DNA from 3 places in the Phyllobacterium sp. SL163 genome. Region 1 is predicted to be linked to each of the others. Evidence: riboswitches for the same ligand, from Rfam matches in the RefSeq annotation. Region 1 holds a riboswitch; each other region holds the start of a gene.
The links. Region 1 has a riboswitch for thiamine pyrophosphate ahead of thiB (thiamine ABC transporter substrate binding subunit). Riboswitches for the same ligand answer to the same signal wherever they lie in the genome.

Region 1 (7,999 bases):
GAACGGCATCCAGCCGGATCGCGGCGCCGCCGGTTGTGATCTTTTCCGTTTGTTCAGCCATCTCTTGCATTGTCCTGTCGGGCGAGGCTGGCCGCACCGCGGTCGGCTGCGAACATCAGGAGCAGGCACAGGACCCCAAGGATCAGCGCCAGTCCCGCTGCATCCTGTGTGCGATAACTTCCCATGCGCTGCAAGAGCAGGAAAGGCAGGGTCTGGATGGAATCATTGCCGAACAGCGCGATGGTTCCTAGATCGCCCAGCGACAGGGCCATGGCAAACGCGAAGGCAACACCCATGGGCAGGCGCAAAGCCGGCCAGTCGATCAGGCGCAGCCGGTCCCAGCCGGTGATGCCGAGCTGGAGGCAAAGCCGGTTGTGGCGGCTTGCGGCCGTATCCCAGGCCGGGCGCAGGATACGGAAGGCGAAGGGCACGGCCATGGCGGCATTGACGCCGATGACCATGACGGGTGCAAGGCTGAACGGGTTGATGGCGTGGCGCGAGAGGATGAACCAGCCGGCGCCGATGACAATGGGCGGCACCACCATGATCAGGCTCGCCCCCAGATCCAGTGACCGTTCGAACAGACCGGGCGAAACCGTTCGCCGTCGGCTCTGTTGATACTCCCGGGCGATGACAAGCGACAGTGACAGCGCGAGGGAGAGCAGGGCTGCAGCCGCGCCAAGCACGATGCTTGTGGCAATGGCGCGCCAGACGATGGATTCGCTCATCAGGCGCGCCAGGTCGGCGCCAAGCCCGGAGACAACGGTTCCGCCCATGGGCAGGCCGACAAAGAGCAGTCCGAGGAGAATGATCGCTGTATTGACGCATTGCGCTGCACGGCCCGGCCGCTCGAAGCGCCGCGTGGTCGTCTGGAGACTGAAGCCTTCGTCCGCCGGTTTGCCCGTCAGGCCGAGCAGCAGCAGCACGGCGATGGTCAGGCCCAGTTGCAGCAGTGTGAGCGAGACGGCGCGGGCAATATCGAAATCGAAATGCAGGGACTGGTAGATCGCCACTTCCAGCGTGGTGGCACGCGGTCCGCCGCCCAGGGTCAGCACAATCGTGAACGAGGTGATGCAGAGCATGAAGATCAGCCCGGCAATACCGGACAGATTGCGGCGGATGACCGGCCATTCGATCAGGCGGAAGCGTGCCCAGCCGCCCATGCCGAGCTGCGCGGCGAGTTTCCAGTAATCCGACGGAATGGAATCAAGGCTTGCAAGCACGAGCCGGGTCGCCAGCGGCAGGTTGAAAAAGACGTGGGCGAGAAGGATGCCGGGAAGCCCGTAAATATTGGGTATGGTGTCCATGCCAAGGCTGCTGAAAGCAAAGGCCAGCAGGCCGTTGCGGCCATAGATGCTGGTGATGCCGAGCACCGCGACAAGCGCGGGTAAGGCCAGAGGCAGGGCAAACAGGCGCAGAATCAGCGCGCGGCCGGGAAAGGCGGGATGTTCATGCAAGGCGCGCGCGAGTGGAATGGCAAAGGCAACCGCAAGCAGCATGGACAGGAGCGCCTGCACCAGCGTGAACCGCGCCACCCGCCACAGATAGCTGTCGAATGCGGCAAAACCTTCCACGCCGCCGCGCAGCGCTTCGGATGCGAGACTGAGAAGTGCGCCACCCGCAAGTGCCGCCAGAAAGGCGAGGGCGCCTGCCCCCGCCCAAGGTCTGAAACTGCGGATGGCAATCACAATGCTACAGGCTCATGGCCGCGAGCCATTCATCGATCCAGGCTTTACGGTTCTTGGCGACCTCCTCGGACGGGAAGGCCAGGGTCTTGACGGGTTGAACAAGGGTTTCGAAGGCCGGGTTCAGCGCGTCGGTGGTTTTCGCAGCCGGATACATCCAGTTGTTTTCAGGAATCGCATCCTGAAACGCCGGGCTGGTCATGAAGGCAAGAAACTGCGCCGATAGCGGGTTTTTCACCCCGTTGACGGTCTGGGCCGCGACTTCGACCTGCAGGTAATGGCCTTCGCTGAACGAAATGGCCTTGTAGCGGTCCACGCGCTCGGCGATCAGGTGATAGGCCGGGGACGTCGTGTAGGACAGCACCAGTGGTGCTTCGCCCTTGGTGAAGAGGCCATAGGCCTCCGACCAGCCGGGTGTGACGGTCAGCACGCGGTCTTTCAGCTTCGCCCAGGCTTCTCCCGCCTTGTCGCCATAGACCGACTTGACCCAGAGCAGCAGGCCGAGACCGGGCGTCGAGGTGCGGGGGTCTTCGATGACGATCTTCTGCTTCGGGTCGCCTTCGACCAGTTCCTTCAGGCTTTCCGGCGGGGTCTTCAGCTTCTCGGAATCATAGATGACGGCGAAATAGCCGTAATCGTAGGGAACGAAGGTATCATCCTTGTAGCCGCCGGGGATGGTCACGGCGGAGGTGTCGATGCCATGGGGGGCAAACAGGCCGGTTTGCCTGGCCTCGTAGGTCAGGTTGGTGTCGAGGCCGAGCACCACATCCGCCTTGGTTGACTCGCCTTCCAGCTTGACCCGGTTGAGCAGGGCAACACCATCGGCAACCGCCACGAATTCGACCGTGCAGGCACATTGCTTTTCGAAGGCTTGCTTGACCTTCGGGCCGGGACCCCATTCGGCGGTGAAGCTTTCATAGGTGTAGACGGTGAGTTTGCCTTCGGCATGCGCGGTGCCAAGGGGAATGACGGCGAACAGAGCGGTCACAATGGCCGCTGTTTTTACAATAGTCTCGAATGGCCGCATCGGCGCCTCCTATCAGCAGTGTTCAAAAGGATTGGTGCGCCGGCAAATCTGCCGCGTCTAATCCCTCCGCCGGTACAAACCGGATCAGGTTCCGCGGGTTGGCAGGGTTTCCCCGTGCGCCTCTCAGCCGGTCCATGCGACCGGCACCCCGTTAGAGCGTGACAAGGATAGAGGTTCGGCCGGAGCCGTGCAAGCGGTCGATGCTTATGAAATCTTTATGTTTTGCCGATTCTGCCAAATCGAAAGCTGATACTGGCGCGCTTATTGTCCACAGCGAAAACATCCCGTGCGGCTGTTTTCCGATGGAAAGGGTCAATCATGTTTCGTGGTCACGGTTTTTATCATTCCCATGTCAGGGTACAGCAGAACCCGGCTTCCCAAAACGCCCGCCGCAAGGCGATTCTCCTGCGTCCGCGCCGGCAGAAATTCATCCCGGAGCTTTATCCGAGCCTGTTTCTGGCCATCGGCGTGGCGATTGCCGGCATGGCCGCGATTGCACTCGGGCGCTTCGTTTAAACCAGAATCACGGATGCCCTGTGCGACCGGCTTGTGCCATGCTATGGCCGGTGCATGAGCAAATTCGTCCTTCTTCTTGGTGGAACCGTTCACGTCACCGACCGTCTCCGGCATCTCATTGCCGGGGCGCGCGTTCTTGCCGCCGATGGCGGCATTGCCCATGCGCAGGCGCTGGGCGTTGAACCCGAGTTGTGGCTGGGCGATTTCGATTCGACATCGCCTGAACTTGCCGAACGCTATGCGCATGTGCCGCGTTCGGTTTTTCCGGCCGCCAAGGACATGACCGACGGCGAACTGGCACTCAACGAAGCCTACCGGCTGGGCGCCACCGAGGTGATCCTGTGCGGCGCCTTTGGCGGTGAACGCACCGACCACACCCTGCTGCACCTGACCATGGCCACCCGCCATGCGGCGGAAGGCCGGAAGATCATTCTCTCCAGCGGAAGCGAGGAAGCGCATCCCCTGGTTGCAGGAGAATATGCGTTCGATTTTGCCGATGGAACGGTATTCAGCATTGTGGCCTTTACGTCCCTGCGCGGATTATTTATCCATGGTGCGCGATGGCCGCTGGAAAATATGGAACTTTCTTTCGGTTCATCGCTTACAGTGTCGAATGCCGTGTGTGGAAATCTCCACGTATCGCTTCGTTCAGGCAATGCAGTCCTGATTGCTACGCCGTGAAATTGCGAACCGCTTGTAAAACAACGCGGAAAGTGCAATTCTTGCGGCACAGCATTGGGGACGCAAGCTGGTTAGTTTAGTTTTGAAACGGGAGAGGTCTTCCATGTTGAAAAGTTTGTCGACAGTAGCAGTTGCCGCGCTTCTGGCATTTTCGGTAGCCGGTTGCACAACAAGTGAACAGCGTACAGCGGGTTATGGCGTTGGCGGTGCAGCACTTGGTGCTTTGGCTGGTGGTGCAATCGGTGGTGGCCGTGGCGCACTGGCTGGTGCTGCCATTGGTGGTGTTGGTGGTGTGGCTGTTGGTGCCGCAACGGCCAACAATGATGGCCGCCGTTACTGCACATATGAAAACCGTTACGGCGAGCGTTATCGCGCGCCTTGCCGCGGTTACTAATCCTTCCCCATCAGGGAAAGCGGAACAGGCCGGGAAACCGGCCTGTTTTTGTTTGAGGCTGCCGGGGTGCATGGGCTGATCTTTGTTCTGCCGCATTAAGCCCGCACGATATGGCCGCTATATTCATGTTGAGAGGATTGACTAATGAGTTTTCGTTTGACCGCCATTGCGGTTTCCGCGCTTCTGGCCATGTCATTGGCCGGTTGTGAAACGAGCGAACAGAACCAGCGGGCCGGGACGGGCGCGTTGATCGGCGGCGGTGTCGGCGCACTCGCCGGACAGGCACTCGGGCACAATACCAAGAGCACTGTGATCGGTGCGGCCGGCGGCGCGCTTCTCGGTGCGGCTGTCGGCACGGCAACGACGCCAAGCGGTGGCGGCAACGGCAATCAGAATCTTTGCCGTTATCAGCGGCCCGATGGCAGCATCTACAATGCCCCCTGCGAAGGCAATGGCGGCCGCGGCGCTGCCTATGGCGGATACAACAACAACGGTTACAACAACGGCGGCTACTGAGCGGCGCGTTGCTGAACGGATCCAGACAGGCCGGTTTTCCGGCCTGTTCTGTTTTATGCCATAAAGATATTTGACAGCGGCGCCAATCTCGCCGACAAGCGCCCGTCGGCACTGATGTCCGGCAATTGCGCTCCTTTTCCAGAACTGAAAAACGCCATGGCTCCACCCCTTCTTCGTCTTGACCGGATTGCATTGACGTTTGGCGGCACCCCGCTTCTCAGCGATGCGGCGATTTCCGTCAGCGAGGGCGATCGCATCGCCCTTGTCGGCCGCAACGGGTCCGGCAAGTCGACGCTGCTCAAGATCGCGGCGGGTTTTATCACGCCGACCGACGGTGAAGTGTTCCGCCATCCCGGTGTCACCGTCCGCTATCTCGCCCAGGCGCCCGATATGGAAGGTTTTGCCAATGTCCGCGACTATGTCGAGGCAGGTCTGGGACCGGCGGACGATCTCTACCGCGTCAGCTACATTCTTGAACATCTCGGCCTGACCGGCGAGGAAAAGCCGGACAATCTGTCTGGCGGCGAGGCGCGGCGTGCGGCACTGGCCAAGGTTCTCGCCCCCCAGCCCGATATCCTGCTTCTCGACGAGCCGACCAACCATCTGGATCTGACGACGATCGAATGGCTGGAAAGCGAATTGCGGCAGATCCGCTCCAGCATCGTGGTCATCTCCCATGACCGGCGGTTTCTGGAAAACATCAGCCGCTCGACGGTCTGGCTTGACCGCGGCGTTACGAAACGGCTCGATCAGGGCTTTGGCGCCTTCGAGGAATGGCGCGACAAGGTGCTGGAGGAGGAAGAGCGCGATCTGCACAAGCTCGGCCGCCAGATCGTGCGCGAGGAACACTGGTTACGCTACGGCGTTACGGCACGGCGCAAACGCAACATGCGGCGTCTTGGCGAACTCCAGTCTATGCGGGGGGAATTCCGCAATCATCGCCGTGCGCAGGGAACCGCCGTCCTGAAGGCCAGCGATGCCAGGGAATCCGGCAAGCTGGTGATCGAGGCCGAGCATCTGGTCAAGGCCTATGGCGAGCGCGTGCTGGTCAAGGATTTCTCCACGCGCATCCAGCGCGGCAACTGCGTCGGCTTTGTCGGTCCGAACGGTGTCGGCAAGACCACGCTTCTCTCCATGCTGACGGGCCTGCTTGCCCCGGACAGCGGTTTCGTGCGCCTTGGCACCAATCTTGAAATCGCCGTGCTGGACCAGAAGCGCGACAGTCTCAACCTTGACCAGACCCTGTCCGATTATCTGACCGACGGGCGCGGCGAGAATGTCATCGTCAACGGCGAACAGCGCCATGTGGCGTCCTACATGAAGGACTTCCTGTTCCAGCCGGAGCAGTTGCGCACGCCGATCCGCGAACTGTCGGGCGGCGAGCGGGCGCGGCTCATGCTGGCGCGCGTCCTGGCCCGTCCGGCCAATCTGCTGGTGCTCGACGAGCCGACCAATGATCTCGACATGGAAACGCTCGACCTCCTGCAGGAGCTGGTGTCCGGCTTTGCCGGAACCGTGCTCCTGGTCAGCCATGACCGCGATTTCCTCGACCGTACCGTAACATCGGTGATTGCGCCGGAAGGCGACGGGCGCTGGCTCGAATATGCCGGCGGCTATACGGACATGCTGGCGCAGCGCAAGGAAGCGCTGGCGACGCGCAAGGAGCTGAAGACAGCCAGGTCATCGGCCGTAACCGAAGCCGCCGGAGAGAAAACCGCAGTGCAGCGCGAGGAAAAGCGCAAACTGTCGTACAAGCAGAAATTCGCGCTGGAAAACCTGCCGGGCAAGATGGAAGCGCTGCACGCCGACATCCACAAGCTCGAGGCCAAACTTGCCGATCCGAACCTCTTTGCCAAAAACCCGCAGGTCTTCAACAAGACCGTCGAGGAGATCGGCAAGAAGCGGCACGATCTCGAGCGTTTTGAGGAAGAGTGGCTCGAGCTGGAAATGCTGCGCGAGGAAATCGAGGGCTAGAGCCTCACCTGTTCGGCCAACGCGGCAGGATCAGGTCGCCTTGGGCGCGATCTTGGCAGCGAGGTTTTCGATCCGCGTGGTGACTTCGGAAAGAACGCCGGTGATGGCCGTGTCGTTCTTGTCCGCCCTCTGCAAAGCTTCATCGCGGCTCTTGCGCAGGGCGTCCGCCTCGTTTTCAAGCCCTTTCACCCGCATCTGCAATTCATGCAGCTCGTCCGTGATCATGATGCCGGCCATGACGGTCAGGCGCAGGTCGCCGATCTCACCAAACGACGATTTGAGGTGCGTCACGTAACGGTCGAACCGCTCGGCCAGGCCGGTCAGATGCTGTTCCTGGCCTTCGTCACAGGCCATCCGGTAGGCTTTGCCGTCAATCGTAACTGTTACAGTGGCCATGGGCGTCTCTTTCAGCTGATAGCGGTATTACCGGTCCAGTACGGTGCGAATGGATTCCATCGCCGTTACGAGACGGCGGGAGACTTCCTTGTTGGCGGCTTCCAGACGTTCCGCACGTCCTTCCGATGCGTCCAGCTCCTGGGCCAGCCTGCGCCGGTCCATGTTCATGCGCTGGACCTCTTCCTCGGCTTCGGCAAAATCACCCTCCTGCTCAAGACGCATGTCAACCGCGTCCTCGAGATGAGCCAAGGCTTTTGCCAATCGTTCCAGAACCTGCTTGAGGGTGGCTTCCGGTGCCATTTTCGCGTTTCCCCTGTGTGTCGCTCTTTTACGCGAATCGCAAAAAGAAGAACAGCTTATGCGCCGAAGTCTAGAGGGCACATCAACGTCGCGTCAATCAATCCGCGTTGTCACAGTCCAGTCATGCACCGATAATAAGCGTCTGCGACGAAAGAGCCTGCTTTTCGAACGCCTCAATTTGACTTAGGTTTTATTGACTCCCTGATGACACCTGCTATGTGTCGCGTGCCTTTTGGATCTTGTCTGAACCGGCGTCCAGAAACGGCATTTCCTATCCTCTTCGAAAGACGGTACACATGACCAATTCTGATAAATCCAACCAAATGGCCAATGCAATCCGCTTTCTGTCGGCAGATGCAGTGGAGAAGGCCAATTCCGGCCATCCCGGCCTTCCCATGGGCGCAGCTGATATTGCGACCGTTCTTCATACCCGTTTTCTCAAGCACGATCCGAAGGCGCCGCATTGGCCCGACCGCGATCGCTTTGTCCTTTCGGCCGGACATGGCTCGA
Region 2 (7,999 bases), on a different contig from region 1:
GCAGGGCGTTCTATTCTGCTACGTTTGTGATTGAACTTGCAGTCAACCACCTCCCTCATGGTGAGCTTGTCGAACCACGCACCAGATGGCCTGCAGGCTGGAATGTCACCGTCACAAGGTTTATCTTGAACAGCTCTCTCCAGTGTCTACTTTCGCCGAGGGTTTGACGAGGAGTATGCAAATGAGCGGCCGGCACTATCAGGTCTATGATGTTTTCACCGACAAGGTCCTGACGGGCAATCCCCTTGCGGTTGTGCACGATGCAGCCGGGCTGGACGATGCCGCCATGCAGCGGATTGCCGGGCAATTCAATCTGTCAGAGACGGTGTTCGTCCTGCCGGCGGACAATCCTGCCCATACGGCGCAGATCAGGATTTTTACGCCCGATTACGAAATGCCGTTCGCCGGTCATCCGACCGTCGGGTCCGCCATCGCCCTGGCGCAAAGCCGGTTTCCCGATGTGGCGAGCGATCAGGAAACGCTGATCATCCTGGAAGAGAAGATCGGGCCCGTCCGCTGCGGCGTGAAACTCAGCAAGGCGGGAGCATTTGCCGAATTCGATCTTCCCAAGCTGCCGGAACAGGTGCCGTACAATCCCGACAGGATCGCGCTGGCCAATGCCCTGCGTCTCGAACCCAAGGAGATCGGCTTTGAGAATCACGTGCCGACCGTCTGGGATGCCGGCGTGCCTTACCTGCTGATCCCGATTCACGGGCTGGCGGCTGCGGGGCGGATTCGAATCAACCAGGACGCCATGAAAAAGGCCGCGCCTGTGATCGACGGGCGCCAGCTGCCCGTTTATCTCTATTGCCGCGAAACGACACTGCACGACAGCAATTTTCATGCGCGGATGTTTGTCAGCGACGAGGGCACCTACGAGGACCCGGCAACGGGTTCCGCCACGGCAGCCTTTGCCGGGGCCATCCAGCATTTTGACCAGCCGCTCGACGGATTGTTGCGGCTGTGGCTGGAACAGGGCCAGGAAATGGGCCGTCCATCGCGATTGCGGCTGGAACTGGATATCGCCGACCAGAAGCTTGCCGGCGGGCGTATCGGCGGTTCGGCGGTCAAGACGGCGGAGGGACAGCTTTTTGTTTAAACAACTTATTGTTCAAAGCTGACATAAAGTTTTCAAGAAGGGCTGGACAGGCCGGTTTTGCCCCGTTATAGAGCCCCCACCTTCGGTCGTCAAAGCGGCTGACGGGCACATAGCTCAGTTGGTAGAGCAGCTGACTCTTAATCAGCGGGTCGTAGGTTCGATCCCTACTGTGCCCACCAATCAGAACCCCAGGTCATATCAATGGCTTGGGGTTTTCTCATTTTACCGCGATTCTAGAGCACCCGCTGTTTTGGCTTGGCCAGAAGATGAGGGTTGGGCAGGCCGATGAGGTAATTCATGTCGATCTCATGCGCCTCGTGCCATTCGGGATCCTCGTCGATGGAAAAAAGATATCTGCCGGCCGGCAAGGCTTCCATGATGGCAAAGCAGTGGGTACGCGCGTCGACCTGCATGAAGTTGTGAATTTCGATGTCGAGAAACGGCAGCTGCTGCAACACGCCGCGGGCGCCCTTCAGGGCAGCAACCTCGTGCCCTTCCACGTCGATCTTGAGAAAATCCACCTTGCCCAAATCCGCATCGTCCAGCGCGATGACGTCGACAATCAGGTCACCATCGGGAGCATGCACATTGATATCGTTGAGGATGACGTTGCTGTGCGGGGCCAACACCTTGTGGGTGCCCGTTTTCTGCCCGACGGCCTTGCCGTGGGTCACCACATTTGCCAGCCCGTTCAGCTCGGCATTCCGCTGCACGACACCCGCATTGAATGGCAGCGCGTCAAAAGCGGTCACCCTGCCGGCGGGACCCGCTTTCTGGCCGAATAGCACAGTCATCAATCCGTGATGGGAGCCGCAGTCAACAACATGCGATCCCGGTTCGATCAAGTAAATGCAACGCTCGCGAAATCCAGTATAATTGTTGCCAACTGCAACATACCAATGATATCCGATCTCATCGGCGATGCAGAATGGTATAGATCGGTCACCATATCTTATGTTTTCAACGAATGGATATATCAATTACTTATCACTCCCGTCGAATTGTAGGGCACGTTATCATAGATAAGCTTAATATTGCATCATATCGCAAGTACAAAATCAAATTCCTAGGGTTCGCGGCTGGTCCGCCCGACGCTTCCGCTATCAACAGCGCAGTAGCCATGGAATGGTCGAGTATGCAGCGGCGCCTTGAGCCCGCAAGACACATCGCGACAGAAGCAGCCGGTTTCCGCAGCATCCCTTGCCTCCGCTTTCCCATGGTTAACAATGGTGCAGCGGACGGAGGATCCAAACCCTTGCGGCCGCTCGCTTCAGGGGGCGGGGCAAACGAAAACCGTGGGCGGAACCGATGATTTTTGTTGCTTTCCGGCGGGCCCCAACTATAACGCCTTGAACAGGGCCGAATGGCCCTTTTTTCTTATATGCCTGTCCAATATCGATCTACCCAAACTGCTAGAGGAGCTTTCCATGAGCATTCGTCGTATTGAAGTCGGTCCACGCATGAGCCAGGCCGTTATCCATGGCAACACGGTTTATCTCGCAGGGCAGGTAGGTACACCGGGCAAGAGCGTCACCGAGCAGACCAAGGACGTCCTGGCTTCGGTCGAGCGCCTGTTGAAGGAAGCCGGTTCCGACAAGTCCAAGATCCTGCAGGCGATCATCTGGATGGCCGACATGAAGGACTTTGCCGAAATGAATGCGGTTTGGGATGCCTGGGTCGATCCGGCCAACACGCCTGCGCGCGCCACCGGCGAAGCCAAGCTGGCGACCCCGGATTATCTCGTCGAAATCATCATCACCGCTGCCATCTGATTCCCTGCCGAAACCGTCCGATGCGGCGGATTTGGCAAAGCGACAGGTTCATCCCGGCGGAAATATTGAATTTGCCGGGATGAAATGAAGTGGATGTCAGTAAAACTGCTCCCGTGCACTGGATTTTTAGCGCGGGAATGAATAAAGTCCGCGCTTCTCGGGATTGCCGTTGTGGTAATTCATCAAACGCTTGTCTGATTGTGACGCTTACGCCCGCAAGACGAGACAAGCATGGGTAAGGAAAACGATTGCAAGTTCTCGTCCGTGATAACAATGTTGAACAGGCCCTCCGGGTCCTGAAAAAGAAGATGCAGCGCGAAGGTCTCTTTCGCGAAATGAAGGCGCGCCAGGCATTTGAAAAGCCGTCCGAGCGCCGTGTCCGTGAAAAGGCTGAAGCCGTCAGCCGCGCCCGCAAGGCAGCGCGCAAGCAGGCACAGCGTGAAGGTCTGCTTCCTGGTCCGAAGAAGAAAGAACGCGTTGCCCGTCCAGGTGCCGCTTCCAGCGATTTCAACAACAACCGATAATCAATGACCGGAGTTTCCGGTCCTTGCAAAACGCGACAGAACCCGCACAGCGAGCCATGCTGGAGCGGGTTTCGTTTTGTGAAGACTCCGCCATAACTATCGTCTTCACATCGATATTACCCGGTTTCAAAAAAGTGCCTTCTTGTGCGCCGCATCACGCCGCGCCTATGCATGCTCCATACTCGTCAAGCCTTATGGAGACCTTTCAATGGCACCCAAGCTCAACATCGTCCACGTCAGCACCCGTCCGGGCCGCGCCGGTCAGCCGGTTGCCAAGTGGTTCCATGATTTTGCCAGCCAGGACGGCCAGTTCGAGCCTGTTCTGATTGACCTGGCGGATCTCAACCTGCCGGTTTTCGACGAGCCCAACCACCCGCGCGCCCGCAAGTATGAGCATGCGCACACGAAAAAGTGGAGCGCGCTGATCGAGGCGGGCGATGCGATCGTGTTCGTGACGCCGGAATATGACTATTTCGCTCCGCCGTCCCTGACCAATGCGATCATCTATCTCTGGCAGGAATGGAACTACAAGCCGGTCGGCTTCGTCAGCTATGGCGGCGTGTCGGGCGGCCTGCGCTCGGTCGAATCGGTCAAGGGTCTCATCGCAGGCCTGCGGATGGTTCCCATTCCCGAAGGCGTTCCCGTTCCGGCGTACCAGCAGTTCATCAACGATGAAGGCGTCTTCCAGGCCAATGAACTGGTGACCGCCAGCGCCAACACCATGATTGGCGAATTGCTCAAGTGGAGCAATGCGTTGAAGCCGCTGCGCGCCGCCTGATCCGGTCAAGGCGCCTGGAATCGACCGGGCGCCACACACACGATTTTACCGATTCGCTTGACAAATGGCGGATCGGGCGTTCAATTCAAGACATTCACCAGGGGGGTCCCGACAAGGGGCTGAGATTCTGCTGGCTTTTGCAGCGCAGTGACCCGTTGAACCTGATCCAGTTCATACTGGCGTAGGGACGGTGCGAAAGTCATGCGAGTCAGCCTCGGCACATCCGTATCCGGATTCGCAATCTCTTTTCATCCTTCCGGCACAGAACTGGGTTTCCACGCTTGATTGCTTAGGAGCCTGATGATGACCGCAATTACCCCAACCGTTTCGGCAGGACCGCTGCCGGCCTCGATCAAAATTTACAAACCCGGCCATATCCATCCGGATATCCGCGTGCCATTGCGCCAGATATCGGTGCATCCGACAGCGGGCGAGCCGCCGGTGACGGTGTACGACGCGTCCGGGCCCTATACGGATGCCAATGTTGCCATCGATATCGCCAAAGGCCTGCCGCGCATCCGCGCAAGCTGGCTTGCCGGCCATGCCGACCTTGCCGCCTATGACGGCCGCCACGTCAAGCTGGAGGACAATGGCTTCGTCACCGGTGAACGGCTGACCCCGGAGTTCCCGGTACGCAACCGGCCATTGCGGGCGAAGGGCGATAAAGCCGTAACGCAGCTCGCCTATGCCCGGGCGGGGATCATCACGCCCGAGATGGAATATGTGGCGATCCGTGAAAACCTTGGCCGCGACGCGGCGCGGGCGCAGCTGGAGCGCGACGGCAATTCCTTCGGCGCGTCGGTGCCGGATTATGTCACACCGGAATTCGTCCGCGAGGAGATTGCCCGGGGCAGGGCGATCATTCCCGCCAATGTCAACCATCCCGAACTCGAGCCGATGATCATCGGCCGCAACTTCCTGGTCAAGATCAACGCCAATATCGGCAATTCCGCAGTGACCTCCTCCATGGCGGAGGAAGTGGAAAAAATGGTCTGGGCCATCCGCTGGGGTGCCGACACGGTGATGGACCTGTCGACCGGCCGCAACATCCACAATATCCGCGAATGGATCATCCGCAACGCCCCCGTGCCGATCGGCACCGTGCCGCTCTATCAGGCGCTGGAAAAGGTCGGCGGCATTGCCGAAGACCTGACGTGGGAGGTCTATCGCGACACGCTGATCGAACAGGCGGAGCAGGGTGTCGATTATTTCACCATCCATGCGGGTGTTCGGTTGCATTACATCCCGCTGACCGTCGACCGTGTCACCGGCATCGTGTCGCGTGGCGGCTCGATCATGGCCAAGTGGTGCCTGCATCATCACCGGGAAAGTTTCCTCTACGAGCATTTCGAGGAAATCTGCGATATCTGCCGTGCCTATGATGTCAGCTTCTCGCTGGGTGACGGGCTGCGGCCGGGTTCCATCGCCGATGCGAACGATGCGGCGCAGTTTGCCGAGCTGGAGACGCTGGGGGAACTGACGCAGATTGCCTGGGCCAAGGGCTGCCAGGTGATGATCGAGGGCCCCGGCCACGTGCCGATGCACAAGATCAAGGCGAACATGGACAAGCAGCTTGCCGTCTGCGGTGAGGCGCCGTTCTACACGCTGGGACCACTCACCACCGATATCGCGCCCGGTTATGATCACATCACGTCGGGGATCGGTGCGGCGATGATCGGCTGGTTCGGCACCGCCATGCTTTGCTATGTCACGCCGAAGGAACATCTCGGCCTGCCCAACCGCGACGATGTGAAGATCGGGGTGATCACCTACAAGATCGCCGCCCATGCGGCGGACCTTGCCAAGGGCCATCCGGCGGCGCAGGTGCGGGACGATGCCCTGTCGCGGGCACGCTTCGAGTTCCGCTGGGAAGACCAGTTCAACCTGTCGCTCGATCCCGAAACGGCGCGGCTGTTCCACGACGAGACATTGCCGAAAGAGGCGCACAAGGTGGCGCATTTCTGCTCGATGTGCGGGCCGAAATTCTGTTCGATGCGGATTTCCCACGATATCCGCGCCGAAGCGCAGAAGGAGGGCATGTCGGCCATGGCGGAAAAATTCCGGCAGGGCGGCGATCTCTACATGCCGCTGAAATCAGCAGCTGTGCCCATACCGGTCGGGGGTGACGATTTCTGATGCGCATCCTTGTCAAAGGCGCTGGCGTGGCCGGGCTCACCGCCGCACATGAACTGATGGCGCGGGGCGCAGACGTGACCGTCTTCGACCCGCGCCGCGACACGTCGTCGACCGCCTCCTGGTATGCGGGCGGCATGCTTGCGCCCTATTGCGAGCGGGAAAGTGCCGATGAACAGGTGCTGGAACTCGGATTGAAGGCTGCCTCCTGGTGGGAGGCGGCCCTGCCAGGGCGCGTCGTGCGCAACGGGACACTGGTGCTGGCGCCAGCGCGTGATGCCGGGGAATTGGACCGCTTCGCCTCGCGTACCTCGGGTTTTGCCGGCGTGGACGCGCAGGAACTGGGCAGTCTCGAACCCGACCTTGCGGGGCGGTTCCGCCGGGGGCTGTTTTTCCGGGACGAAGCGCATCTCGATCCGCGCCGCGCCCTGACAGCCCTGGCGGCCAAGCTCGCCGCATCAGGCGTTCGCTTTGAGAACGAGCGGGACGAGGGCAAATTCGACCGCATTGTCGACTGCACCGGTTATTCCACGGCCAAGCCGGATCTGCGCGGGGTGCGCGGTGAAATGCTCATCCTGCAAACCCGCGACATCGCGCTGGCCCGGCCTGTCCGGCTGATCCATCCGCGTTTTCCCGTCTACATCGTCCCGCGCGCCGATCACCTCTTCATGGTCGGCGCGACGATGATCGAAAGCGATGCGACGGGGCCGGTCACCGCCCGGTCGATGATGGAACTGCTCAATGCCGCCTACAGCCTGCATCCGGCCTTCGGCGAGGCAGCGATCATTGAGACCGGTGTCGGCGTGCGCCCGGCCTATGCGGACAATTTTCCGCGCGTTGAGCGGGATGGCCGGGTGATCAGCATCAACGGATTGTATCGGCACGGATTTTTGCTGGCGCCTGCCATGGCGATGCAGGCGGCGGCGATGGCTTTTGACGCAGAGAAGGTAGCTTGATCATGAGACTGATCGTCAATGGAGAGCCGCACGAGGTTGCGGCCAAAACACTGGCCGATTTGCTCGGCGAACTTGAGTATGAGGGCGAATGGCTGGCGACCGCGCTCAACGGCGAGTTGGTGCGGGCGACCGCGCGCGCTGCCGTGGCGCTGAATGAAGGCGACCGGGTGGAAATCCTCACCCCCCGGCAGGGAGGCTGAGCCATGCTGACCCTTTATGGCACCGAACTGTCCTCGCGCCTCCTGCTTGGCACCGCGCAATATCCGTCACCGGCGATCCTGATGGATGCGGTGAAGGCATCGGAAACCAGGATCGTCACGGTCTCCCTGCGGCGCGAAATGGCGGGCGGCAAGTCCGGCGACAAGTTCTGGTCGCTGATCCAGTCGCTCGGCGTGCATGTGCTGCCGAATACGGCGGGCTGCCACACGGTCAAGGAAGCGGTGCTGACCGCCCAGATGGCGCGGGATATTTTTGCCACCGACTGGATCAAGCTCGAAGTCATCGGCAATCACGACACACTGCAGCCGGATGTGTTTGCGCTGGTGGAAGCAGCGCGGATCCTGACTGGGGACGGCTTCAAGGTGTTTCCCTATACGACGGACGATCTGGTCGTGGCGGAGCGCCTGCTCGAGGCGGGGTGCGAGGTGCTGATGCCGTGGTGCGCGCCCATCGGCTCGGCGCTTGGCCCGCTCAATCTGCATGCCCTGCGTGCCCTGCGCGGGCATTTCCCCGAGGTG
Region 3 (7,999 bases), on a different contig from region 1:
AAGCTGTTCGGCCTGCCGCTGGTCATGACGCAGGCCAACCGCCCCCGGCACTACGCCATGGCCCTGGCGATCCTGTCCGGCCTCATGCTGTTCACGTGGGTGACGCTCACCATCCGGGTGTTCTTCTGGGGCAGCAGCATTCATCTGTGGAAGGGCGTGGACTCGATGGAAATGTTCACCTATTCGGCCGTCTGGCTGCTGTTCGGCCTTGGCCTGTTCGGATTGGGCGCATGGCGGCAGAACAGGCCATTGCGCCTGATCTCGGCACCGATCGTGTTCCTTGTGATCGCCAAGGTCTTCCTGCTCGACATGTCGAACCTTGAAGGCATCCTGCGGGCCCTCTCCTTCATCGGATTGGGTCTGTCGCTGGTTGGCGTCGGCCTGTTCTACCAGCGCATTCTCAATGCGGGGGCGGCGGCTACGCCGCCCACCAGCGATGAAAATGGTGCACCGGGCCGCGCCCCTGACCCACATTGAGCCCGTCGGCGGCCGCCATGGCTGCCGTCAGATAGGCTTTCGCCTCGCCGATTGCCACGGGCAGATCAAGACCCTTGGCCAGCCCGCTGGCAATCGCCGCCGCCAGGGTGCAGCCCGTGCCGTGGTCATGGATGGTGGCGAGCCGCGGTCCGTCGAAGCGCGTGACAGACGCGCCGTCGAACAAGAGGTCGGTACTGAGGCTTGTATGCCCGTGACCGCCCTTGATCAGCACCGCCGCCGGACCAAGCTTCAGCAGCAGCTCCGCCTGGCGTGCCATCTCCCGTTCGGTTTCCGCTACGGGTATGCCGGTCAGCAATGCGGCTTCCGGCAGATTGGGCGTGAGCACAAGTGCCAGCGGCAGGAGCTGCGCGCGCAGCGCCTCCACCGCCTGCGGCTGCAGAAGCGGATCACCCGATGTTGCCACCATCACCGGATCGACGACCGCCTTGCGCTGCCAGCGGTTCAAGGCTTCCGCGATGGTGTCAATGGTTTCGACCGTGGAAACCATGCCGATCTTGATCGCCCCGACCGCGATATCCGAGAGAACGGCATCGATCTGGGCGCGGATGATAGCCGGGCTCAGGTTCTCGATGGCGGTGACGCCGCGGGTGTTCTGTGCGGTGATCGCGGTCAGCACGCTCGTGCCATAGACACCGAGCGCCGAGAACGTCTTGATGTCGGCCTGGATACCGGCGCCGCCGCCGCTGTCGGAACCGGCAATGGTCAGGGCGATGGCGGTCATGCGTTTGCCCTCAACGCCTCGTCGACGGCATCGCGCAGCACCTGTGCGGCGGCGCGCGGATCCGCCTGACGGAAGATCGCCGAAATCACAGCAACCCCATCGGCACCCGCGCGAATAGCCGGAGCGACCCGGCCGAGATCGATGCCCGCGATGGCACCGACCGGCAGGTCGGGCTTTGCCGCGCGGATGATGGCCGCCAGCCGGGCAAACCCGTCAAAACCGATCGGGCCGTCGGGATTGTGCTTGGCAGGGGTTTCGAACAGTCCGCCCACGCAGGCATAGTCGATGGCAGAGCTTATGGCCACCTGCGCATCGGCTTCATTCTTCACCGTCAGGCCGATGATTGCATCGGGGCCAAGCAGCGTGCGGGCGTCGGCGACCAGCATGTCCTCGCGCCCTATATGCACACCCTCGACACCCGCCACCAGCGCGACGTCGATGCGGTCATTCACAAGCAGTGGGATGCCTGTGCCTTGCAGGGCCGCATGGATGGCACGGGCGCGCTCCACCATCTTGCGCGTCGGCGAATTCTTGTCGCGATACTGGATGATCGTGGCGCCACCCCGCGCGGCCTGCAAAGCCAGGGCACCCAGATCGGCATCACCGCCGATGGTGTCGACATCGACAATGGCATTCAGGCGGAAATCTACATTTGGCATGGTCTTTTTCTCCGAATAAATCATTTCACTGCAGTTCAACGGCGAGGTCATCCACCTTGGGCACCGATTTGATCAGCCCCGCCTCGTGCATGAACACGCCGAGCCGTTCATAACGGCTGCGGTCGAGGGCGGCGGGACGCTTGGCAAAACGCGGCAATGTATCGATCCATGCCTGCCGGTTCAGCGCATTGTCGAGATCGGGATAAGCCTTGACGAACAGCGACCAGGACTCATCGGGATGGTTGGTCAGATAGATCGCTCCCTTTTCCACGGCGCCGATGAAACGTTTCAAACGGTCGTCTTTCGCCAGATCGGGATGGGTCAGGAAGATCAGTTCGTCATAAACGGGAACGCCATGCTCCTCGGGAAAGAATGCCGTTCCCTTGTGACCTTCCTGCGCCATCTGCGTCAGCTCGAAATTGCGGTAACCGCCCACCGTGGCATCCACCTGATTGGCGATCAGCGATGCCGACAGCGCGAAGTTGACATTGATCAGCTCGACATCTCCCGTCTTCAAGCCTTCGGATTTCAGCATGGCGCCGAGCATGGCATCCTCAAAACCGGCCACGGAGAACCCGACTTTTTTGCCCTTCAGGTCCTTCAGGCTCTTGATCGGGCCATCGGCGAGGACGGTCACCGTGTTGAGCGGCGTCTCCACCAGGGTGCCGAAACGCACCAGCGGCAGGCCTTCGTCATGGCTGAGATAGAGGTTGGGCTGATAGCCGATGGCGATGTCCGCCTGCTTGGCCGCCACGAGACGCGGCGGCGCTGCCGGATCGGCCGGCGGGATCAGATCCACGTCCAGTCCCGCTTCGCTGAAGAAACCCTTTTCGCGGGCAATCACCAGCGGTGCATGGTCGGGGTTGACGAACCATTCCAGCAGGACAGACAGCTTGTCTGCCGCCGCGGCGGGTGATGCGAGGAGAGACAGGGCGGTTAGCAGGATGATGGCGGGGGCAAACGCGCGGCGGCGAAACATGGGCATTCCTTTATCAACGGGACGGGAAAACGGGGCGGTCATGATGCCTGCACCCAGGGCGTGAGACGTGCGGCGAAGGCATCGACGAGGAAACGCAGAACGATGGTCAGAACGGCGAGGATGATAAGGGCGGCAAACAGCGTATCGGTCTGCATGCGGGCATTGGCCTGCAGCATGACGAAGCCCAGTCCGCGCGAGGCACCGACCCATTCGCCGATCACGGCGCCAATGGGGGCAAAGACCGCCGCAACACGCAGGCCCGAACCGAGGCCGGGCAAGGCGCTGGGCACGCGGATGAGGAACAGTGTCGCCAGCGGCGAGGCTTGTGTCAGGGCGGCGGCATCCAGCAGATCCTGACTGGTCCGGCGCAGTGCATCGGCAAAGGACGAGGCAACGGGGAAGAAGATGATCAGGCTGGCCATGACGACCTTGGACGCGAGGCCGAAGCCGAACCAGAGAACCAGAAGCGGCGCAATGGCAAAGACCGGGAGCGCCTGCAAGACCAACAGGAGCGGCCAGACGATCTGGCCGAAACCCGGCAGGCCGGCCACCAGAAGCGCAACAAGGATTCCGGCGATGGCACCGAAGAACAGCCCGAGCACGATCTCAAGCACCGTGATGGCGGCGTTGCTCAGGAGATAATGCTGCTGCTCTATCAGGGCGGCAATGACAGAACCGGGGCCGGGCAGGATGAAGCGCGGCGGCTGCAGCATCCAGACAGCGAGGTGCCAGCACGCAAGCACAGCCAGCAGGGCTCCGGCGATGCGGACGAGCATGCGCATGGCGGGCCGTCACAGACTCGGCGATTGGTGATTCAGCGAAAACGGCATCTGCAGGACTCCATCAAACGTGTGGAGATCCGGATATGTGCGAAGACAAGGCAGAGTGCGTGAAGAATGCTCAATTCCCGTTCCTACGCCGGCATAACCCGGATCAGGTTCAAGGGTCCAGCTCGACGCTATCTCAGCACTGTACAGTGCCCCCCTCGGAATGAAGTCATGATGGAGCGGCGGCGGCGTAAAGTCAATCGCGCCGCTTGAGGATTGCAGACATCAGTTGGTCAGGCGGACATTCTCCCCATCGACAGCTTTGCACCCGGAAATAACCGTGTAGAAAAGATCTTGCTGGTCCCAGCCACCGCCGTCTTCCCAAGCATGTTCGTGAGATTGCTTATCGCAACTGAGCAGATCAGTTAACTTTGTATCACCGTTTTTCTTCAGCTGCACACCGTCAACGAAGAGATGATCCACAGTATTTCCATCATTGGTTTGGTATGTTGCGTCATAATTCCTATATCCGCTCGATGCAGTTTTACACGTAACTGTGTTTGTACCAGCTGTGGAATTATAACGGCCGACATCACAACCGTCCTTTTTGACTTCCATTTTGATATACAGTGTTTGGTAGTCGCCGAGCACAACGTTACCGTCAGCCGGACTCATGGTTTTGACCCCTGTTCCTCGCCAATTGAGGGCAGTCTTGTCTTTGGCCTCATACAACACGGTGCCTAACGTCACTTCCTTACTTGAACCAGGGCGAGTGACGACAATCGAAACCTTTTTGGCCCAAATGCCGTACATGTCCTTCAAGATGATTTTGGCTTCTGACGGTTTCAACGGCGCCAGCGCAGTCGAAGTCACACCAATCTGGACTGAGTTCTGGTTCAGCAACGACATGAAGAGGGTATTGGTCTGCCCTCCCAGATTGACGGTAACCTTCTGGTCCTTTGCACTGAAATTGACACTGACAGTGCTCGCCTTGGCGCCAAGATTGGCCCGCAAAAAGGCCCGTGCCCTGTCCTCGGCAGCCTGTGCATTGCCACCCGTGAAGATGGAGGCACCGGCCAGCGCCGCTGTGTCAGCGGCGTTCTGCAAATTGACTCTTTCATTTGAGGCAACGGTATAGTCAAGGGCAAGACCGGTCATGCCCATAAGCGGCACAAGCAGCAGACCGAAGGTCAGTGCCGTGGCCCCACGCTTGTCTCTCAGGAATTGTTTGAATTTGCTCATAGCCCGCTCCGGTTGTTGAGCGAACCATGAAGGCCATGCCGTAAATGCCTGCTTAGCAAATTCGTTCAGATTGTCTCAATCTGCGATAAGTCGTGCACCATGGTAAAAATCCGATAAAGCACGACCTAGGCAGCGGGTGCGCCCGGCCGCACAAAACCCTCGCTGGCAACGAGCAGATTGCGCGTATAGGCCTGCGTCACCTTGCGGGCGGCAAGATCGGCGGCGGAAAGGCGCTCCACCTCGGCACCGCTCTGCATGACCATCAGCCGGTCGCACATGTGGGTGACCACCGCCAGATCGTGACTGACCATCAGGAAGGTCAGCTTGCGGTCGCGGCGTATCTGTTCCAGCAGGTTCAGCACTTCGGCCTGTACGGATGCATCGAGCGCCGACGTTGGTTCATCGAGCAGCAGGATCGACGGCTCCAGGATCAATGCCCGGGCGATAGCGACACGCTGGCGCTGGCCGCCGGACAGCTGATGCGAATAGCGGAAGCGGAAGCTGGAGCCGAGGCCCACCTCGTCGAGCGCGCGCAGGATTCGCTTTTCAATGTCGGCAAATCCGTGGACCGCCAGAGGTTCCAGCAGAAGCCGGTCGACGGTCTGGCGCGGGTGCAGCGAACCATAGGGGTCCTGGAACACCATCTGCACTTCACGATAGAATGCCTTGGTGCGCTTCTTGTCCAGCAGCTTGCCGTTCACGGTGATCGAACCGCCGCTGGTTGGCGCAAGCCCGGCAACCGCCCGCAGCAATGTCGATTTGCCGGAGCCGGATTCACCGACGAGCCCGAAGGATTCACCCGGCATCACATCGAGGCTGACACCCCGCAAGGCACGGAAACGATCGAACGTGACTTCAAGCTTGTCGACGACAAGCGCTTTGGCAGGAGATGTCGTCATGCCGCCCACTCCGGCTTACGATCAAGGACAGGGAGAGGATGGGTATCGGCACCAATTTTCGGCATGCAGTTCAGAAGCCCCTGCGTATAGGGATGTTTGGCATTGTGCAGGTCCTTGGCGGCGATCTCCTCGACGATATGGCCCGCATACATGACGATGACCCGGTCGCAGAACGACGAGACCAGCCGCAGATCGTGCGAAATGAAGATCAGCCCCATGCCGCGATCGCGCACCAGATTGTCGAGGATGGCGAGAACATCCAGCTGGACAGTCACGTCGAGCGCCGAGGTCGGTTCATCGGCGATCAGCAGTTCCGGGCCGGTGATCAACATCATGGCAATCATGGCGCGCTGCCCCATGCCGCCCGAAACCTCGTGCGGATGGAGGTCGAAGACGCGTTCGGGATCGCGGATCTGCACGGCGGCCAGCATGTCGAGCGCGCGCTTGCGCGCCTCGGATTTGCTGACCCTTTCGTGGGTGCGCAGCGTCTCGACGATCTGCCGCCCGATGCTCATGACCGGATTGAGCGAATATTTTGGGTCCTGCAAAATCATGGCAATCCGGTTGCCGCGCAGCGACCGCCGTTCCGCAGCCGAGACTTTCAGCAGGTCGATGCCATCGAAGTTCAACGTCTCCGCGGTAATTTTCGCATGCGGCGGCGTCAGCCCCATGATGGCGCGCCCGGTCTGGGACTTGCCCGAACCGGATTCGCCGACGATGCCGAGACGTTCGCGGCCGAGCGTAAAGGATACGCCGCGCACGGCATCGACCACACCCGTCCGGGTCGGAAACTGGACCCGCAGGTCCTTGACAGTCAAAAGCGTGCTCATTGGTTGTTGCCTCGCGGATCAAGCGCATCGCGCAGGCCATCGCCCAACAGATTGAAGCCTAGGCTGACGATCAGAATGGCAAAGCCCGGTGCTGCGGCAACCCACCACTGATCCATGATGAAGCGGCGGCCCGACGCAATCATCGCCCCCCATTCCGGCAATGGCGGCTGAGCGCCGAGACCAAGAAAGCCAAGACCCGCGGCAATCAGGATGATACCGGCCATATCCAGGGTCACACGGACAATCAGCGAGGACAGGCAGAGCGGCATGATGTGCCGCAGGACGATGCGGACCGGCGAGGCCCCCATCAGGCGGACAGCTGCAATATAGTCGGAATTGCGAATCGTCAGTGTTTCGGCGCGCGCAATACGCGCATAGGGTGGCCAGGACGTCACGGCGATGGCAAAGACCGCATTTTCGATGCCAGGTCCCAGGGCTGCGACAAGCGCAAGTGCGAGAATAAGCTTTGGGAAAGCCAGAAAAATATCGGTGAGGCGCATGAGGATGGAATCGACCCAGCCTCCCGCATAACCCGCAGCGGTGCCGACGATCAGGCCAATGGGCGCTGCGATGATCGCCACGAGTATCACGACATAGAGCGTGAGGCGCGAGCCGTAGATGAGGCGCGAGAGAATATCGCGGCCCTGATCATCGGTGCCGAGCCAATAATCACCACCGGGTGGCAACAGGCGCGCATTGCGCAGGTCGCCGATAACGGGTGAATGCGGCGCAAGAACATTGGCCAATGCTGCAACCACCAGCAGGGCGACGATAATGGCAAGGCCGGCAAGCGCCAGCCGGTTGCTGGCGAAGCGGCCCCACACCAGATAGGCGCGGCCAAGCCTTGCCTGCAGGCGTGATTGCGGACGGTCACTCATCAGCCATTGACGGCGTGACATGGGTGGAGGCGGTGTATGGATTGTCTGGCTCATCGTGCGCGCGTCCGTGGGTCAAGCGCCTGATACAGAAGATCAGACAGAAGATTGATGGCAATGAACACTGCGCCAATGATGATGGTGCCGCCAAGGACCGCGTTCATATCCGCGTTTTGCAGGGAATTGGTGATGTACAGGCCGAGGCCCGGCCACGAGAAGACGGTTTCGGTCAGGACTGAACCTTCAAGCAAATTGGCATAGGACAGGGCAATGACCGTCACCAGTGGCACGGCGGCGTTGCGCAAGGCGTGGGCCCAGATGATACGGGTTTCCGACAGGCCCTTGGCGCGGGCGGCAACGATATATTCCTGTTCCAGCTCATTGAGCATGAAACTGCGGGTCATGCGGCTGATATAGGCAAGCGAGAAATAACCAAGCAGCGAAGCGGGCAGGATGATGAATGAGAAGATATTCCAGAAGGCGTCCCAATTGCCTTGAAGCACTGCGTCGAGAAGATAAAAGCCGGTAA

Region 2: it holds a riboswitch for thiamine pyrophosphate, as region 1 does, so the genes downstream of both, thiC (phosphomethylpyrimidine synthase ThiC) here and thiB (thiamine ABC transporter substrate binding subunit) in region 1, are expected to answer to the same signal.
Region 3: it holds a riboswitch for thiamine pyrophosphate, as region 1 does, so the genes downstream of both, ACP7B1_RS04475 (ABC transporter permease) here and thiB (thiamine ABC transporter substrate binding subunit) in region 1, are expected to answer to the same signal.

The regions. Positions count from the first base shown of each region.
Region 1 covers NZ_JAFCVE010000001.1:470,854-478,852, forward strand. The annotation lists gene thiQ (thiamine ABC transporter ATP-binding protein) at 1-61, opposite strand, end outside; gene thiP (thiamine/thiamine pyrophosphate ABC transporter permease) at 54-1,688, opposite strand; gene thiB (thiamine ABC transporter substrate binding subunit) at 1,693-2,712, opposite strand; TPP riboswitch at 2,757-2,873, opposite strand; gene ACP7B1_RS02330 (hypothetical protein) at 3,031-3,228, shown strand; gene ACP7B1_RS02335 (thiamine diphosphokinase) at 3,283-3,909, shown strand; gene ACP7B1_RS02340 (hypothetical protein) at 4,013-4,303, shown strand; gene ACP7B1_RS02345 (YMGG-like glycine zipper-containing protein) at 4,448-4,819, shown strand; gene ACP7B1_RS02350 (ABC-F family ATP-binding cassette domain-containing protein) at 4,976-6,793, shown strand; gene ACP7B1_RS02355 (cell division protein ZapA) at 6,824-7,189, opposite strand; gene ACP7B1_RS02360 (DUF4164 domain-containing protein) at 7,217-7,489, opposite strand; gene tkt (transketolase) at 7,786-7,999, shown strand, end outside.
Region 2 covers NZ_JAFCVE010000004.1:339,111-347,109, reverse strand. The annotation lists gene ACP7B1_RS11450 (PhzF family phenazine biosynthesis protein) at 182-1,099, shown strand; tRNA gene ACP7B1_RS11445 (tRNA-Lys) at 1,203-1,278, shown strand; gene ACP7B1_RS11440 (FkbM family methyltransferase) at 1,333-1,944, opposite strand; gene ACP7B1_RS11435 (RidA family protein) at 2,527-2,871, shown strand; gene rpsU (30S ribosomal protein S21) at 3,120-3,395, shown strand; gene ACP7B1_RS11425 (NADPH-dependent FMN reductase) at 3,604-4,173, shown strand; TPP riboswitch at 4,263-4,379, shown strand; gene thiC (phosphomethylpyrimidine synthase ThiC) at 4,477-6,309, shown strand; gene thiO (glycine oxidase ThiO) at 6,309-7,262, shown strand; gene thiS (sulfur carrier protein ThiS) at 7,265-7,462, shown strand; gene ACP7B1_RS11405 (thiazole synthase) at 7,466-7,999, shown strand, end outside.
Region 3 covers NZ_JAFCVE010000002.1:189,137-197,135, reverse strand. The annotation lists gene ACP7B1_RS04495 (DUF2339 domain-containing protein) at 1-477, shown strand, start outside; gene thiD (bifunctional hydroxymethylpyrimidine kinase/phosphomethylpyrimidine kinase) at 419-1,219, opposite strand; gene thiE (thiamine phosphate synthase) at 1,216-1,878, opposite strand; gene ACP7B1_RS04480 (ABC transporter substrate-binding protein) at 1,904-2,857, opposite strand; gene ACP7B1_RS04475 (ABC transporter permease) at 2,896-3,639, opposite strand; TPP riboswitch at 3,751-3,853, opposite strand; gene ACP7B1_RS04470 (TadE/TadG family type IV pilus assembly protein) at 3,910-4,866, opposite strand; gene ACP7B1_RS04465 (ABC transporter ATP-binding protein) at 4,992-5,765, opposite strand; gene ACP7B1_RS04460 (ABC transporter ATP-binding protein) at 5,762-6,595, opposite strand; gene nikC (nickel transporter permease) at 6,592-7,527, opposite strand; gene ACP7B1_RS04450 (ABC transporter permease) at 7,524-7,999, opposite strand, start outside.